2 regions of the Streptomyces sp. NPDC000134 genome follow, and region 2 is predicted to be linked to the other one. Evidence: predicted binding sites of a transcription regulator. Region 2 holds the regulator's gene; the other holds the start of a gene.
The links. The regulator HspR, encoded in region 2, represses chaperone genes until heat shock. The targets are predictions, from matches to a motif close to TTGAGNNNNNNNNNCTCAA.
Positions count from the first base shown of each region.

Region 1: a site for HspR is predicted at 2,281-2,299, ahead of lon (endopeptidase La). Genes of this name have one in related genera too.

Region 1 is NZ_JBIAZN010000006.1:224,916-233,172, forward strand. Features, by position in the region: gene ACFY32_RS11670 (ATP-binding protein) at 1-601, opposite strand, end outside; gene ACFY32_RS11675 (response regulator transcription factor) at 598-1,338, opposite strand; gene ACFY32_RS11680 (spermidine synthase) at 1,452-2,138, opposite strand; gene lon (endopeptidase La) at 2,322-4,748, shown strand; gene ACFY32_RS11690 (lysozyme) at 4,822-5,640, opposite strand; gene ACFY32_RS11695 (MarR family winged helix-turn-helix transcriptional regulator) at 5,878-6,378, shown strand; gene ACFY32_RS11700 (protein phosphatase 2C domain-containing protein) at 6,389-7,174, opposite strand; gene ACFY32_RS11705 (nitrate- and nitrite sensing domain-containing protein) at 7,580-8,257, shown strand, end outside.
Region 2 is NZ_JBIAZN010000012.1:50,841-59,097, reverse strand. Features, by position in the region: gene ACFY32_RS19360 (heterodisulfide reductase-related iron-sulfur binding cluster) at 1-5, opposite strand, end outside; gene ACFY32_RS19355 (undecaprenyl/decaprenyl-phosphate alpha-N-acetylglucosaminyl 1-phosphate transferase) at 231-1,331, shown strand; gene dnaK (molecular chaperone DnaK) at 1,426-3,279, shown strand; gene grpE (nucleotide exchange factor GrpE) at 3,276-3,938, shown strand; gene dnaJ (molecular chaperone DnaJ) at 3,972-5,150, shown strand; gene ACFY32_RS19335 (heat shock protein transcriptional repressor HspR) at 5,155-5,607, shown strand; gene ACFY32_RS19330 (substrate-binding domain-containing protein) at 5,867-6,973, shown strand; gene ACFY32_RS19325 (helix-turn-helix transcriptional regulator) at 7,062-8,084, shown strand; gene ACFY32_RS19320 (helix-turn-helix transcriptional regulator) at 8,047-8,257, opposite strand, start outside.

The sequences.
Region 1 (8,257 bases), on a different contig from region 2:
CCTCGAAGCGCCGGGCGCGCAGCGGCACCACGCCGTTGTCCAGCCGGGAGAGGTCCAGCAGGGTCTCCACCAGCCGGCCGAGCCGCTCGGTCTGCCCGAGGGCGGTCCGCATGGTCTCGGGGTCGGCCTCGGTGACGCCGTCGACGATGTTCTCCAGCACCGCGCGCAGGCCCGCGATGGGGGTGCGCAGCTCGTGCGAGACGTTCGCCACCAGCTCCTTGCGCTGGCGGTCCTGGGCCTCCAGGTCGTCGGCCATCCGGTTGATGGTCTGGGCGAGGTCGCCCAGCTCGTCGCGGCGGTTCTCGCTGACCCGGCGGGTGTAGTCGCCGTGCGAGATGGACCGGGCCACGGCGTTCATCTCGTCCAGCGGGGCGGTCAGCGAGTGGGCCACGAACTGGGTGATCAGCAGCGTGGCGATCATCGAGAAGACCGTGATGAACCGCAGCTCGGTCTCGGTGCGCGCGGCGATGATCAGCAGGCCCGTGGTGATGAGCACCGAGATGACGACCAGGGCGCCCAGCTTGGTCTTGATCGAGAACGGGCGTACGCCGCCCCAGGGCTGCCCGGGGCTCCTCCGTGCGGCTTCCCGTCCGCCGCTCATGGCGTCGGCGTCTCCAGCGCGTAGCCCACGCCGTGCACGGTGCGGATGCGCTCGGCGCCGATCTTCCGCCGCAGCGCCTTGATGTGGCTGTCGACGGTGCGGGTGCCGGAGGCGTCCGCCCAGTCCCACACCTCCGCCAGCAACTGCTCGCGGGAGAGCACCGCACGCGGGGTGTTGGCCAGGCACACCAGCAGGTCGAACTCGGTGGGCGTGAGGTGGACGTCCTCGCTGCGCACCCGCACCCTGCGCTGCGCGTGGTCGATCTCCAGCTCGCCCAGGCGCAGGATGCCGCTGCGCGGGGTGGTGGCGGCCAGCGCGGCCCGCTCCACACGGCGCAGCAGCACGTGCACCCGCGCGGCCAGCTCGCGCATCGAGAACGGCTTGGTCATGTAGTCGTCGGCGCCGACGCCGAGCCCGACCAGCAGGTCCGTCTCGTCGTCGCGTGCGGTGAGCATCAGCACCGGCACCGGGCGCTGGGCCTGCACCCGGCGGCAGACCTCCAGGCCGTCGAAGCCGGGCAGCATGATGTCGAGGATCAGCAGGTCGGGCTGCCATGCCTCGGCCGTGTCGACGGCGGACGGACCGTCGCCCGCCGTTTGCACCAGGAATCCCTCGGCGCGCAGGCGGGTCGCGATGGCGTCCACGATCGTCTGGTCGTCCTCGACCACCAGCACCCGGCGCTGCGCGCCCGGGGCAGCCGTCGTCGTGCCGTTGTGGGAGGTGTGTGTCTGCTCCATCGCCCGCCCCTGAGGTGTGCTTTCCGGAATCCGTGGGGTGATCCCATGACTGCGATTGACGCTTGAATGATCGGCGTCAGAGCAGCAGCGTACGGGGAGTCACCGGGCCATCGCTATCCAGGCCGGACGCCGAGGTGCACGACGTCCGGAACGCCCCGGGCAACGGGGATCTCTTCGGTACGCACCTGCTGGAACCCGGCATTACACAAGGTTTCTTCGAATTCCGGCGAGGGTCGCGCGGACCATACGGCGAGCACCCCGCCGGGTCTCAACACCCGTGCGCAGCCCGCGAGTCCGGCCGGTGCGTAGAGGCTTTCGTTGCCCTCGGTGACGGTCCAGCCGGGGCCGTTGTCGATGTCCAGGCAGAGCGCGTCGAACGTGGCGGAAGTCTCATTGACGAAGTCGACGAGATCGGCTTCCACGATCTGTGTGCGGGGGTCGTCCAGCGCCCGGCGGGTCAGCGCGGCCAGCGGCCCGGCGCGGTGCCAGCCGATGACGGCGGGCTCGCGCTCGACCACCGTGATCCGTCCCCAGCGCGAATTCGCGGCCGCACGGGCGAGGGAGAAGCCGACGCCCAGACCGCCGATCAGGACGTGCGGGCCGGGGCGGACGGCGGGCGCCGGCAGCGCGGCGAGCGCCGCGTCGACGAGCCGGCGCTCGGAGCGGCCGTCGGAGGTGTCCATGAGGAAGCAGCCGTTGGCGATGATCTGGAGCAGCCCGCCGTGCCGGCGCAGCACGACCTCGCCGTAGGGGCCCTCGCGACGGTCCAGGACTTCGGGAACTTCGTAGCCGGCGGACATGCGCTCATCCTGGCAGCCGGCCGGCCGGCGGGTGGCGGAATCACGGGGGCCCGGTGACCGCTGAGGGAACGCGCGGTGCCGCCGGGACGCCTGATCGCCCAGAGCGAACGCGGGTGGGGGAACAATCGCCGCTCCCCGAGCATTGAGTCGGCATAACTCAACTTGACTGCCTAAGGGGAGATCATGGCTGCTGAGTCCACGCCGTTCACACCGCTCACCCTGCCCGTGCTGCCGCTCGACGACGAGGTCGTGCTGCCCGGGATGGTGGTCCCCCTCGACCTGAGCGACTCCGAGGTGCGGGCCGCGGTGGAGGCCGCCCAGGCTGCCGCCCGCAGCGAACCGGGCAAGCCGAAGGTCCTGCTGGTGCCGCGCATCGACGGCTCGTACCCGGGCACCGGCGTGCTCGGCACGGTCGAGCAGGTCGGCCGGCTGGCCGACGGCGACCCGGGGGCCCTGATCCGCGGCCGGGCCCGGGTGAGGATCGGCGCCGGGACCACCGGGCCGGGCGCGGCCCTGTGGGTCGAGGGCACCCGCGTCGACGAGAGCGTGCCCGACCCGCTGCCCGGTCACGTCGCCGAACTGGTGAAGGAGTACAAGGCGCTCGCCACCGCCTGGCTGAAGAAGCGCGGCGCCTGGCAGGTCGTGGACCGCGTGCAGGCCATCGACGACGTCTCCGCCCTCGCCGACAACTCCGGCTACTCGCCGTTCCTGACCACCGACCAGAAGGTCGAGCTGCTGGAGACCGCCGACCCGGTCGCCCGCCTGAAGCTCGCCGCCCAGCAGTTGCGCGACCACCTCGCCGAGCAGGACGTGGCCGAGACCATCGCCAAGGACGTCCAGGAGGGCGTCGACAAGCAGCAGCGGGAGTTCCTGCTCCGCCGCCAACTGGAGGCCGTCCGCAAGGAACTGCGCGAGCTGAACGGCGAGCAGGAGGGCGAGGAGTCCGACGACTACCGCGCCCGGGTGGAGGCCGCCGACCTGCCCGAGAAGGTCCGCGAGGCCGCGCTCAAGGAGGTCGACAAGCTGGAGCGGGCCAGCGACCAGTCCCCCGAGGGCTCCTGGATACGCACCTGGCTCGACACCGTCCTGGAACTGCCGTGGAACGAGCGGACCGAGGACCGCTACGACATCCAGGGCGCCAAGGCCGTCCTGGACGCCGAGCACGCGGGCCTGGAGGACGTGAAGGAGCGGATCACCGAGTACCTGGCCGTCCGCAAGCGCCGGGCCGAGCGCGGTCTGGGCGTGGTCGGCGGCCGGCGCGGCGGCGCGGTGCTCGCCCTGGTCGGCCCGCCCGGCGTCGGCAAGACCAGCCTCGGCGAGTCCGTCGCCCACGCCATGGGCCGCAAGTTCGTCCGGGTCGCCCTCGGCGGCGTCCGCGACGAGGCGGAGATCCGCGGCCACCGCCGTACGTACGTCGGCGCGCTGCCCGGCCGGATCGTCCGCGCGGTCAAGGAAGCCGGCTCGATGAACCCGGTCGTGCTGCTCGACGAGATCGACAAGGTCGGCTCGGACTTCCGCGGCGACCCCGCGGCGGCCCTGCTGGAGGTGCTGGACCCGGCCCAGAACCACACCTTCCGCGACCACTACCTGGAGGTCGAGCTGGACCTCTCCGACGTGGTCTTCCTCGCCACCGCCAACGTCCTGGAGGCCATCCCGGAGGCCCTGCTCGACCGCATGGAGCTGGTCCGCCTGGACGGCTACACCGAGGACGAGAAGGTCGTCATCGCCCGCGACCACCTGCTCCCGCGCCAACTGGAGCGGGCCGGCCTGGGCGAGGACGAGGTCGTCCTGGCGGAGGACGCGCTGCGCAAGCTGGCCGGCGAGTACACCCGCGAGGCCGGGGTGCGCACCCTGGAGCGGTCGATCGCCCGGCTGCTGCGCAAGGTGGCGGCCCGGCACGAACTGGGCGAGCGGGAGCTGCCGTTCACCGTGGGCGCCGACGACCTGCGGGACCTGATCGGCCGGCCGCACCACGTGCCGGAGTCCGCCCAGGACCCGGCTCAGCGGCGCACCTCGGTGCCGGGCGTGGCCACCGGCCTGGCGGTCACCGGAGCGGGCGGCGACGTGCTGTACGTCGAGGCGTCGCTGGCCGACCCGGAGACGGGCGGGGCGGGGCTGACCCTGACCGGTCAGCTCGGCGACGTGATGAAGGAGTCCGCGCAGATCGCGCTGAGCTTCCTGCGCTCGCACGGCGCCGAACTGGAACTTCCGGTCGCCGATCTGAAGGACCGGGGCGTGCACATCCACTTCCCGGCGGGCGCGGTCCCCAAGGACGGCCCGAGCGCCGGCATCACCATGACGACGGCGCTGGCCTCGCTGCTGTCGGGCCGGCTGGTGCGCACCGACGTGGCGATGACCGGTGAGGTGTCGCTGACCGGCCGGGTGCTGCCGATCGGCGGGGTGAAGCAGAAGCTGCTCGCGGCGCACCGGGCGGGCGTCACCACGGTGATCATCCCCAAGCGCAACGAGCCCGACCTGGACGACGTCCCGGCGGAGGTGCTGGACAAGCTCGACGTCCACACCGTCACCGACGTCCGCCAGGTCCTGGAACTGGCCCTCGCCCCCGCCACCAGCGGGGCGGCGCCGAAGGAGGTTCCGGTCGCGGCGTGACGGACGCGGCCGGACGAGAGCGAGGGCCCGGGTCCCGTGAGGGAGGTCCGGGCCCTCGCCGTACGCGAGCGGGTCAGCCGTTGGCGAGCGCCACGACCCGGTCCAGGGCGCCGTTGAACCGGTTGTGGTCACCGACGGTCGGTCCGGAGGAGGTGTACTGCCACATCGTGTAGTACGACCAGCCCGCGGGCAGCGTGCCCACCGTGGCGGCGTAGCGGGCGATCCACAGCGGGTTGGCGGTGGCGAAACCGCCGTAGTTGCCGGTGCACTCCGTCCACCAACTGGTGGCCGTGTAGATGACGGCGTCCCGGCCGGTGCGGGCCTTGTAGGTGGTCAGGAAGTCACGGACCCAGCTCACCATCTGGCTCTGGGTCTTGCCGTAGCAGGAGGCCCCGTACGGGTTCCACTCGATGTCGAGGGCGCCCGGCAGCGTCCGGCCGTCGCGGGACCAGGCTCCGCCGTGGTCGACGAAGTAGTTGGCCTGGGTGGCGCCGCTGGTGGTGTCCGGGGTCGCGAAGTGGTACGCGCCGCGGATCATGCCCACGTTGTACGAGCCGTTGTACTGCTGGGCGAAGTAGGGATTGGTGTAGTAGGTGCCCTCGGTGGCCTTCGCGTAGGCCCATCGGACCCCGCTGTTCCACAGGGTCGACCAGGCGACGTTGCCCTGGTGGCTGGAGACGTCGACGCCCTCGGTCTGGGTGGCGTCGCCGGGGACGGGCGTGCCCTGCCGCCCGTCGTGCTCTAGGACGCCCATGCCCATGTGGGCGGAGCCGCGGGCGGGGGTGTCGGCGGCCGACGACGGCCAGGTCAGCAGCAGGGAGAAGACGGCGAGCAGGGTCCCGACGGCGGCGAGCCGACGACGGGGGGCCGGTCCGGATCTGTGCACGGGCATCACGTGCCTCCGATGATCGGTGGTGCTCGGTGGGGGTGGGAGTGTGGGGGGTGGGAGTGGCGTGGGCATGCCAGGCAGACCCGGGTCCGACGCTACGCACGTAGACCGGCGGGTGGAAGGGGGACCGGAAGCTGCCGTTGGTCTAAGCCTGCGAAATACTGACGGAGCTGCGGCGATGGCGGTATCCGGCGGAAACTTTCAGGACCGGGAAACCGGGAGAACGAGGCAGGGGCTGACGTGCACGGAAGCGGAAACGGCGACGGGCGGCGAGGTGAATCGGCGGCGATGGCCACGAGCGGTCCGGAACAGCCCGAGTTCCTGGCACTGGAACGCGAGTTGACGGTACTGCTGCGCCGTGCTCGGGCCAACCAGGGCGAGATGGCGCGGGAGGTCCACCCGGACCTGGAGTCCTCCGCGTACGCGCTGCTGGTCCGGCTCGACGAGTGCGGCGGCCAGCGCGCCACCGAACTCGCCGGCTACATCGGCGTCGGCAAGGCCACCATGTCCCGCCAGTTGCGCGCCCTGGAGGAGCTGGGCCTGGTCGCCCGCGAGCCCGACCCCGCCGACGGCCGCGCCTGGCTGATCACCCTCACCGAGGAGGGCCACGAGCGGGTCCGCCGGGTGCGCGAGGCCCGCCGCGCCCGCTACGCCGGCCGGCTCGCCGACTGGAACCCCGGCGAGGTCGCCGAACTGGCCCGGCTGCTGCGCGAGCTGAACCGGGGCATGGAGCAGCGCTGACCCGGGGGCGCTACAGCTCCGCGTACACCACCGTCGCGTCGTCGTGGGTCTTGCTCCGGCCCAGGAACCGGCGGTCGGTGTCCGCGCGTTCCAGCTCCCGCACCCGGTCCACCAGCCACCGCGCCCCCTGCTTGCGCACGGCCCGCAGGCAGTCCGTCCAGTCGCCCTCACCGAACCGCTCCACCCACCGCGCCGCCCCGTCCGTGAGCGCCGCCAGCGCCCGCACCTCGCCGCGCGGCAGCACTCCCGTCACCGCCCGCGCCGCCACCCCCGGATCGGCCGCCGCCGTGAAGAACCCGCCCTCCCGGTTGCGCAGTTCCGCGTCGACCCGCGCCTCGGAGGCGAGCGCCCCCCGCGGCAGGCGCGCGAGCCGGTCGTCGAGGCGGGCCGTCACCGTCCCGTCGGGGGCCTCCAGCAGCAGCGCCGAGTCGGACAGCACCAGGTACTCCACCGCCTTTGGCGACCAGCGCGCCAGGACCACCGTCGCCTGCGGAGTACGGGGGTGAGAAAGGTCACAGGTGACGGCGTGTGCATCGGCGGTAGCCGCGATGGCACGGGAAAGGGCGTCGGCGAGGGGGACATCCGGGAGTGAAACGGTCAGTTCGGTCAGCGCCCCGCCGAGCCGCGCGGTGAACCAGGGCACCGAGTGCCGGCAGCCGGACGCGCCGCGCGGCGGAGTGACCCCGTCCAGCACGACGAGCACGCCACCCTGTCCGGAAGCCGGAAGGCCGACGCTCGCGAAGTCCTCGTTGGGCAGACCGGGGCCGCTGGGCTCCGAGACCAGTTCGGTACGCACCCGGTCAGTCTGCACCAGCCCTTCACGCCCTCCGCAAGACGTCGACAGACGACCCGGAACGGGCGCGGCGGTGCAGGTCAGCCGCCCAATTTGGGGTGGAATGCTGTACCCCGGGAACACGCGGCGGCAAATACTGCCACCGCCCCGCCGCGATCGTCCAACCGGCCCACCGCGCGGGCGGGCCGCGCCCGTCGGAGCGACTTGCCCACCAACTCCCCTCCGGGGTTCACTCCTTCGGGTGGTGGGTCAGGTGATGTACACCCGGTGCCAACGGGCACTGCAAGGGTCGGGAGCCGGTGGGGGCCCCGCCCCGCTCGAGCGCGGTCGACGGCTCGGGGGAGGGTGAACGCGCCGACCGGCCAGTTGACGGAGCGCCACCCGGGCCCACGGGTACACGAGTCAGGAATGCGAGCACCGGTGCAGAAGACGCGGCCTCGTCGCACAGGCAAGCAGACGGCCCCCGTCGGGGGGACGGAGCCGCCCCCCGGGACCGCCGCCCCGGCCCCCCCTGTCGGCAAGGGCCGTCCCACCCACGTACGGAACCGGCTGATCGTGGCCGTGGCGGTGGTCGCCGCCGCGATCGCCGCCGCCGGCGCCCCCTCGGTCGTCGGCGCGTCGGGCCGGCTCAGCGACTCCCAGGAGCTGGTGACGCTCGCCGAGCGGACCCAGGGCGCGCTCACCCTGGCCCACTCCCTGGCCGACGAGCGCGACGAGGTCACCCCGTACGCCGCCGCCGGGCGCCCTAAGTCCAAGGCGCCCTCCGAGCAGCGCGGCGCCCGGGTGGACCGGCAGGTCGAGGAGTTGCGCGCCGACCCCGACACGCCCGCCGCGCTCCGCGAGGACCTGGACGCGGTGGCCGCCCTGCGCCGGGCGGCGCTCACCGGCCGGACCAGCGCCCTTCAGACGCACCGGGCGTACTCCGCCGTCATCACCGAACTGCACGCCCTCGCCGAGGAACTGGCCGAGCGGATGCCGTCCCGGGCCGGCGCTGGCGGGTACGCGCTGGCCGAGCTGGACTCCGCCGTCCAGCAGGCCGCCGCCGCCCGGGGCCTGCTGCTGGCCGCCCTCGCCGTGCCGAGCAGC
Region 2 (8,257 bases):
TGCATTTGGGGGCTCCTCGGGCCTGCGAGGTTTCGAGGGTGTTATTACTGAGCGGTAGCTTATGCAGTCCGTCTGAGACTACCCCTATCCTCCGCCGCACTGTAGTCGGGCGTGCGGTGATCTGCGTCGCTGAGGCAACCCTGACCACGGGGGTACGACGGGGTACGGCGCCACGCCGGACCGGACCGGACATTCGTCACACATCGTGATATCCGGCTTAGCTTGGGACCGTGCTCTACGGGATCTGCGCCGCCACCGTCTCGTTCCTCCTCGCCGCCCTGCTCGCCGCGCTGCTGAGGCTCCCCGCCCAGTGGCTGGGCGTCGTCGAGCGGCGCCGGCGCCGGCCGCCCGTCCCGCTGTCCGGCGGGCTCGCCGTCGTCCTGGTCACCGCGCTGGTGGCCGGGGCCGGGGAGCGGACCGGGATGGTCCCGCTCGGCCCGGTGGTCGGCGGACTGCTGGTCGCCGGGGCCGCGGCCGGGCTGCTGGGGCTGGCCGCCGACCTGTGGAAGCTGCGCCGGCGGTGGGTCCTGGCCGGCACGGCGGTGGCGGCGGCCTGGGTGGTGCCGTACGAGGAGACGGGCATCTGGGCCGGGGCGCTGGGGGTGCTGTGGATCACCGGCGCCGCCGGGGCGTTCCGGGGGCTCGACCACGCCGACGGGGCGGCGGGGACGGTGGGGGTGGTGACCGCCTTCGGGGTCGGGGCGTGCGCGGCGGCGGAGGTGATGGACGGGGTGGCGGTGCTGCTGAGCGTGCTGGCCGCCGCGCTCGCCGGGTCCCTGCTGCACAACTGGCCGCCCGCGCGGACCGGGCTCGGGGCGTGCGGGACGCTGTTCACGGGCTTCCTGCTGGCCGCGGCGGCGCTGCTCGCCTGCGCGGGGCGCGGGCCCGGGGGCGGCGCGGGGACGCTGTTCGCGCTCACCGCGGTGCTCTGCGGTGACGTGGCCCTCGTGGCGCTGTCGCGCTGGCTGGCCGGGCGGCCCCCGCTGCGGAGCGGGCCGGACCACCTGGTGCACCGGCTGCGCCGCCTCGGGCTGACCGCGCGGGGCGCGGTCGTGCTGACCGCCGCCGGGGCGTTCGGCGGGGTGCTGACCGGGGTACTCGTGCACACCGGCCGACTGGAGCCCGGCGCCGTGCTGTGGGTGGCCGGCGCGGTGGCGGCCGTGGTGCTCGGGCTGACCCGCGTACGGGTGTACGGGCCCCGCCGGGGGAGCCGGAACGGGAGCCGATCGCGCCGCGGGGCCGCGAAGCAGTCGATGGATTTTCCGGTGCGGCAGACCCGGCGACCGGCGTCTACGCAGGTCAGAGGGTCGTTGCGCGTAAGGAACGGATAAGAGTTGAGTCCGATGGGCTCAGGTCTGTTGACCCCACGCGCGCCGTCATGCACACTTGAGCCTGTTGCACTCAAGTCAGTTGGAGGAATCAACCATGGCACGTGCGGTCGGCATCGACCTGGGCACGACTAACTCCGTCGTCAGCGTTCTGGAGGGCGGCGAGCCCACCGTCATCACCAACGCCGAGGGCGCCAGGACCACGCCGTCCGTCGTCGCCTTCGCGAAGAACGGTGAGGTGCTGGTCGGCGAGGTCGCCAAGCGTCAGGCGGTCACGAACGTCGACAGGACCATCCGGTCGGTCAAGCGCCACATGGGCACCGACTGGAAGATCAACCTGGACGGCAAGGACTTCAACCCCCAGCAGATCAGCGCCTTCGTGCTGCAGAAGCTGAAGCGGGACGCCGAGGCGTACCTGGGCGAGAAGGTCACCGACGCGGTGATCACCGTTCCGGCGTACTTCAACGACGCCGAGCGCCAGGCCACCAAGGAGGCCGGCGAGATCGCGGGCCTGAACGTCCTGCGCATCGTCAACGAGCCGACCGCCGCCGCGCTGGCGTACGGCCTCGACAAGGACGACCAGACGATCCTCGTCTTCGACCTCGGCGGCGGCACCTTCGACGTCTCGCTGCTGGAGATCGGCGACGGCGTCGTCGAGGTGAAGGCCACCAACGGTGACAACCACCTCGGTGGCGACGACTGGGACCAGCGTGTCGTCGACTACCTGGTCAAGCAGTTCCAGTCCGGTCACGGCGTGGACCTCAGCAAGGACAAGATGGCGCTCCAGCGCCTGCGCGAGGCCGCCGAGAAGGCGAAGATCGAGCTGTCCTCGTCCACCGAGACCTCGATCAACCTGCCCTACATCACGGCCTCCGCCGAGGGCCCGCTGCACCTGGACGAGAAGCTCACCCGCGCCCAGTTCCAGCAGCTCACCGCCGACCTCTTGGAGCGCTGCAAGACGCCGTTCCACAACGTCATCAAGGACGCCGGCATCCAGCTCAGCGAGATCGACCACGTCGTTCTCGTCGGTGGCTCCACCCGTATGCCCGCCGTCGCCGAACTGGTCAAGGAACTGACCGGCGGCAAGGAGGCCAACAAGGGTGTGAACCCGGACGAGGTCGTCGCCATCGGCGCCTCCCTCCAGGCCGGTGTCCTCAAGGGCGAGGTCAAGGACGTCCTGCTGCTCGACGTCACCCCGCTGTCCCTCGGCATCGAGACCAAGGGCGGCATCATGACCAAGCTGATCGAGCGGAACACCACGATCCCGACCAAGCGGTCCGAGATCTTCACCACCGCCGAGGACAACCAGCCCTCCGTGCAGATCCAGGTCTACCAGGGCGAGCGCGAGATCGCGGCGTACAACAAGAAGCTCGGGATGTTCGAGCTGACCGGTCTGCCGCCGGCGCCCCGCGGCGTCCCGCAGATCGAGGTCTCCTTCGACATCGACGCCAACGGCATCATGCACGTGACCGCCAAGGACCTGGGCACGGGCAAGGAGCAGAAGATGACCGTCACCGGCGGCTCCTCGCTGCCGAAGGACGAGGTCGACCGGATGCGCCAGGAGGCCGAGCAGTACGCGGAGGAGGACCACCGCCGCCGCGAGGCCGCCGAGACCCGCAACCAGGGCGAGCAGCTCGTCTACCAGACGGAGAAGTTCCTCAAGGACAACGAGGACAAGGTCCCCGGTGACGTCAGGACCGAGGTCGAGACGGCCGTCGCCGAGCTGAAGGAGAAGCTCAAGGGCGAGGACACCACCGAGATCCGCACCGCCACCGAGAAGGTCGCCGCCGTCTCGCAGAAGCTGGGCCAGGCCCTGTACGCCGACGCCCAGGGCGCGCAGGCCGCCGGCGGCGAGGCCCCGGGTGCCGCGGCCGGCGCCGGTGACAAGGCCGACGACGACGTGGTGGACGCCGAGATCGTCGACGACGAGCGCAAGGACGGTGCCGCGTGACGGAGGAGACCCCGGGTTTTGAGGAGAAGCCCGACGTCCCCTCCGGCGCCAACACCGACGACGCCGAGCCGCAGGCCGCCGCCCCCTCCTCGGAGGCGGAGGCGGCCCCGGCCGGGGACGCGAGCCAGGACGCGGGTCTGGTGGCCCAGTTGGACCAGGCACGCACCGCGCTCACCGAGCGCACGGCGGACCTCCAGCGGCTCCAGGCCGAGTACCAGAACTACCGCCGGCGGGTCGAGCGGGACCGGGCCGCGGTCAAGGAGATCGCCATCGCGAACCTCCTGACCGAGCTGCTCCCGGTGCTCGACGACATCGGCCGCGCCCGGGAACACGGCGAACTGGTCGGCGGCTTCAAGTCCGTCGCGGAGTCGCTGGAGACCGTCGCGGCCAAGATGGGCCTTCAGCAGTTCGGCAAGGAGGGCGAGCCCTTCGACCCGACCATCCACGAGGCCCTGATGCACAGTTACGCGCCGGACGTCACCGAGACGACCTGCGTGGCGATCCTGCAGCCCGGGTACCGGTTCGGCGAACGCACCATCCGCCCCGCGCGGGTGGCCGTGGCCGAGCCCCAGCCGGGGGCGCAGACCGTCAAGCCGGCCGAGGAGAGCGGCGAAGCGGCGGCCGACGACAAGGAGAGCGGTGGCCCGGACGAGGGCTGAGCTTGCAGTCAGCAGGAAGGAGGGACGTCGGGGATGAGCACCAAGGACTTCATCGAGAAGGACTACTACAAGGTCCTCGGCGTCCCCAAGGACGCCACCGAGGCCGAGATCAAGAAGGCGTACCGGAAGCTCGCCCGCGAGTTCCACCCGGACGCCAACAAGGGCAACGCCAAGGCGGAGGAGCGGTTCAAGGAGATCTCCGAGGCGAACGACGTCCTCGGCGACCCCAAGAAGCGCAAGGAGTACGACGACGCCCGCGCGCTGTTCGGCAACGGGGGGTTCCGCCCCGGGCCGGGCGCGGGCGGCGGCACCTTCAACTTCGACCTGGGCGACCTCTTCGGCGGCGGCGCCCCGGGCGGCGGCCAGGGAGCCGGCGGCTTCGGCGGCGGACTCGGTGACGTCTTCGGGGGCCTGTTCAACCGCGGCGGCGCCGGGCCGCGCACCCAGCCCAGGCGCGGCCAGGACGTCGAGTCCGAGGTCACACTGAGCTTCACCGAGGCCATCGAGGGCGCGACGGTGCCGCTCAGGATGTCCTCGCAGGCGCCCTGCAAGGCGTGTTCGGGCACCGGCGACAAGAACGGCACGCCGCGGGTCTGCCCGACCTGCGTCGGCACCGGGCAGGTCGCCCGCGGCTCGGGCGGCGGCTTCTCGCTGACCGACCCCTGCCCGGACTGCAAGGGCCGGGGCCTGATCGCCGAGGAGCCCTGCGAGGTCTGCAAGGGCTCCGGCCGCGCCAAGTCCTCGCGGACGATGCAGGTCCGCATCCCCGCGGGGGTGCAGGACGGCCAGCGCATCCGGCTGCGCGGCAAGGGCGCGCCGGGCGAGCGGGGCGGCCCGGCGGGCGACCTGTACGTGGTGGTGCACGTCAAGGATCACCCCGTCTTCGGCCGCAAGGGCGACAACCTCACCATCACCGTGCCGGTGACGTACACCGAGGCGGCGCTCGGCGGCGAGGTGCGGGTCCCGACCCTGGGCGGACCGCCCGTCACGCTGAAGCTGCCGGCCGGCACGCCCAACGGGCGGACCATGCGGGCCCGCGGCAAGGGCGCGGTCCGCAAGGACGGCACCCGCGGCGATCTGCTGGTCACCGTCGAGGTGAGTGTTCCGAAGGACGTGACGGGGAAGGCTCGTGACGCGCTGGAGGCGTATCGCGAGGCGACCGCGGGGGAGGACCCGCGGGCGGAGCTGTTCCAGGCCGCGAAGGGAGCTTGATCAGATGGACGGCCGTCGACGCAACCCGTATGAACTGACCGAGGAGACCCCGGTCTACGTCATCTCGGTGGCGGCCCAGCTCTCCGGCCTGCACCCGCAGACCCTGCGCCAGTACGACCGGCTCGGCCTGGTCTCCCCGGACCGTACGGCCGGCCGGGGCCGGCGCTACTCGGCCCGGGACATCGAACTGCTCCGCCAGGTGCAGCAGTTGTCCCAGGACGAGGGCATCAACCTGGCCGGGATCAAGCGCATCATCGAACTGGAGAACCAGGTCGCCGCGCTCCAGTCCCGGGTGGCGGAGCTGGAGGCCGCGCTCGACGGCGCGGCGGCGACGATGCGCCAGCGGGAGGCGGCGGTGCACGCCTCGTACCGCCGTGACCTGGTGCCCTACCAGGAGGTTCAGCAGACCAGCGCGCTGGTGGTGTGGCGGCCCAAGCGGTCGCAGTCGCCGGACTGACGGCAGGCCAGACGTGACGCGGGGCCCGGTGGTTCGGACGTGGACCGCCGGGCCCGCGCGCATGACCACCCGGTGCGCGGGATGTGAAGGCGCCCTGGAGGCGATTCCGCTCCGTCTTCACAGCGATCGCGGAGCGTGGTGTTGCCATCTCGTTAAGTGGTTCCGCTTGACGCCGTAGTGCGCTGACGCGTTGGCTTTTCAGTCACCTGGGTCGCAATGCGGCCCCCGCGTCCGGAAGACACCAGAAGTGAGCTGCTGTATGCGTCGTATCGCCATATCCGTGGCCGCGTCCACGATGACCCTCTCACTGGCGGCCTGCGGGGCGCTGGGGGCGTCGAGCAGCAGCGACGGCGCGAGCCCGACCAAGGGCAACGACCTGACGGTGGGTCTGCTGCTGCCGGAGAAGGAGAACACGCGTTACGAGCAGTTCGACGCCCCGATCTTCAAGAAGAAGATCGCCTCGCTCACCAAGAACCAGGGCAAGGTCACGTACGCCAACGCCGAGGCGAGCGCGGGCAAGCAGGAGGACCAGCTCCAGCAGATGATCGACGACAAGGTCGACGTGATCGTGCTGGACGCGGTCGACTCGCACGCCATCGCGGGCGGGGTCGAGAAGGCCAAGGACGCGGGCATCCCGGTCATCGCCTACGACCGGCTGGCCGAGGGCCCCATCGACGCGTACATCTCCTTCGACAACGAACTGGTCGGCGAGGTCCAGGGCCGCACCCTGCTGGACGCCCTCGGCAGCGAATCCGCCGCCGCCCAGATCGTCATGATGAACGGCTCGCCCACCGACCCCAACGCCAAGCAGTTCAAGGCCGGGGCGCTGGCCGAGCTGGCCGGCAACGTGAAGATCGGCGCCCAGTTCGACACCAAGGACTGGAAGCCGGAGAACGCCGAGGCCAACATGGCCGAGGCGATCGGCAAGCTCGGCGCGGACGGCATCGACGGCGTCTACTCCGCCAACGACGGCATGGCCGGCGGCGTCATCAAGGCGCTGAAGGCGGCCGGCGTCACCGACCTGCCGCCGGTCACCGGCCAGGACGCGGACCTCGCGGCGGTGCAGCGGATCGTCTCCGGCGAGCAGTACATGAGCGTGTACAAGTCCTACCCGCAGGAGGCCGAGAACGCCGCCGAGATGGCCGTGGCCCGGGTGCAGGGCCGGGACATCCAGTTCGACGCGCTCACCGGCGACAAGGTCGACAGCCCCACCGACAAGGACATTCCGGCCCAGTTGGTGTCGGTGACCGCGCTCACCAAGGACAACATCAAGGACACCGTCATCGCCGACGGCATCCACAAGGTCTCCGACATCTGCACGGCCAAGTACCAGGCGGACTGCGCGAAGATCGGCCTCACCGGCTGAACCGCCGTCCCTGGCCGTGTTGCGGACCCGGTCCCGGCCGCGCATAGTTGCGCTGCACGAGACGCGTTACGCGGGGGTGGGACGGGCGATGGCCGGGCACGGGACGGAGGAGCATCCACACGGTGCCGACCGGCTGTGCGAGGCCGGGGACCGGGTGTACTCCCGGGCGGTGCGGCGCGGCCGGGTGCCGCGCCGGGACGCCGAGCCGGTGCCGTGCCTGCTCGAACTCGCCCTGCTGCACCCCGATCCGGACGACATGGACTGGCTGGTGCCGACCCCTCCGCAGGAGGTCGTGACCCAACTGCTGCGCGGGGTCTACGAGGAGGTCAGCGCCAGCAGGCTGCGGGTGGGGGCGGCTGTGGCGGCCGTCGAGCGGTACGCCGGTCTCGGCGGGCCGCGGCGGCAGGCCCCGGCGTCCGGGGAGGGCACCGCGATCCGGGTGCTGGACGGGCTGGGCCGCATCCAGGCCGCGATGGACGAGGCGACCGAGGCGTGCACCACGGAGGTGCTCACCGTCCAGCCGGGCGGCATCCGGCGCGAGCACGAACTCACCGAGGGCCTGCACCGGGCGCTGGCGCTGCGCGGGCGCGGGGTGCGGATGCGGGACCTCTACACGCATGTCGCCCGGCACGGCCAGGGGCTGCTCAACTACCTGGAGCTGATGGGCGACGCGGTCGAGGCGCGCACCCTGGACGAGGTGATCGACCGGCTGATCCTGTTCGACCGCACGGTGGCGTTCGTCCCCGCCAACGCCGAGCGCACGATGGCCCTGGAGCTGCGCCACCCGGCGCTGGTCGGGTACCTCGTGACCGTCTTCGAGCGGCTGTGGCGGCTGGCGATCCCGCTGGCCGCGCCGCTGCCCGACACCGGCATCGAGGGCATCTCGCACCGGGAGCGGTCCATCGCGGCGCTGCTGGCGGAGGGGCACCAGGACGCGGTGATCGCCGAGCGGCTGGGGATCAGCGTGCGGACCTGCCGGGCGCACATCGCCAAGCTGTCGGAGACGCTGGGCGCGGCCAGCCGGACCCAGTTGGGCGTGCGGATCGCGCAGGCGGGGCTGGACGGGCCGCCGGTCAGCTCTCCCGGTCGAGAATCCCCGAGCGCGCGATGAGGTAGCCCAACTGGGCGCGGCTCTCGCTGCCGAGGGTGGCGGCGAGCTTGGCGATGTGCTCGCGGGCGGTGCGGACGTTCATGCCGAGGCGGTCGGCGATGACGGCGTCGGTGTGGCCCTCGACCAGGAGGGCGGCGATGGCCCGCTGGCGGGGGGTGACGCCGCCCAGCGTG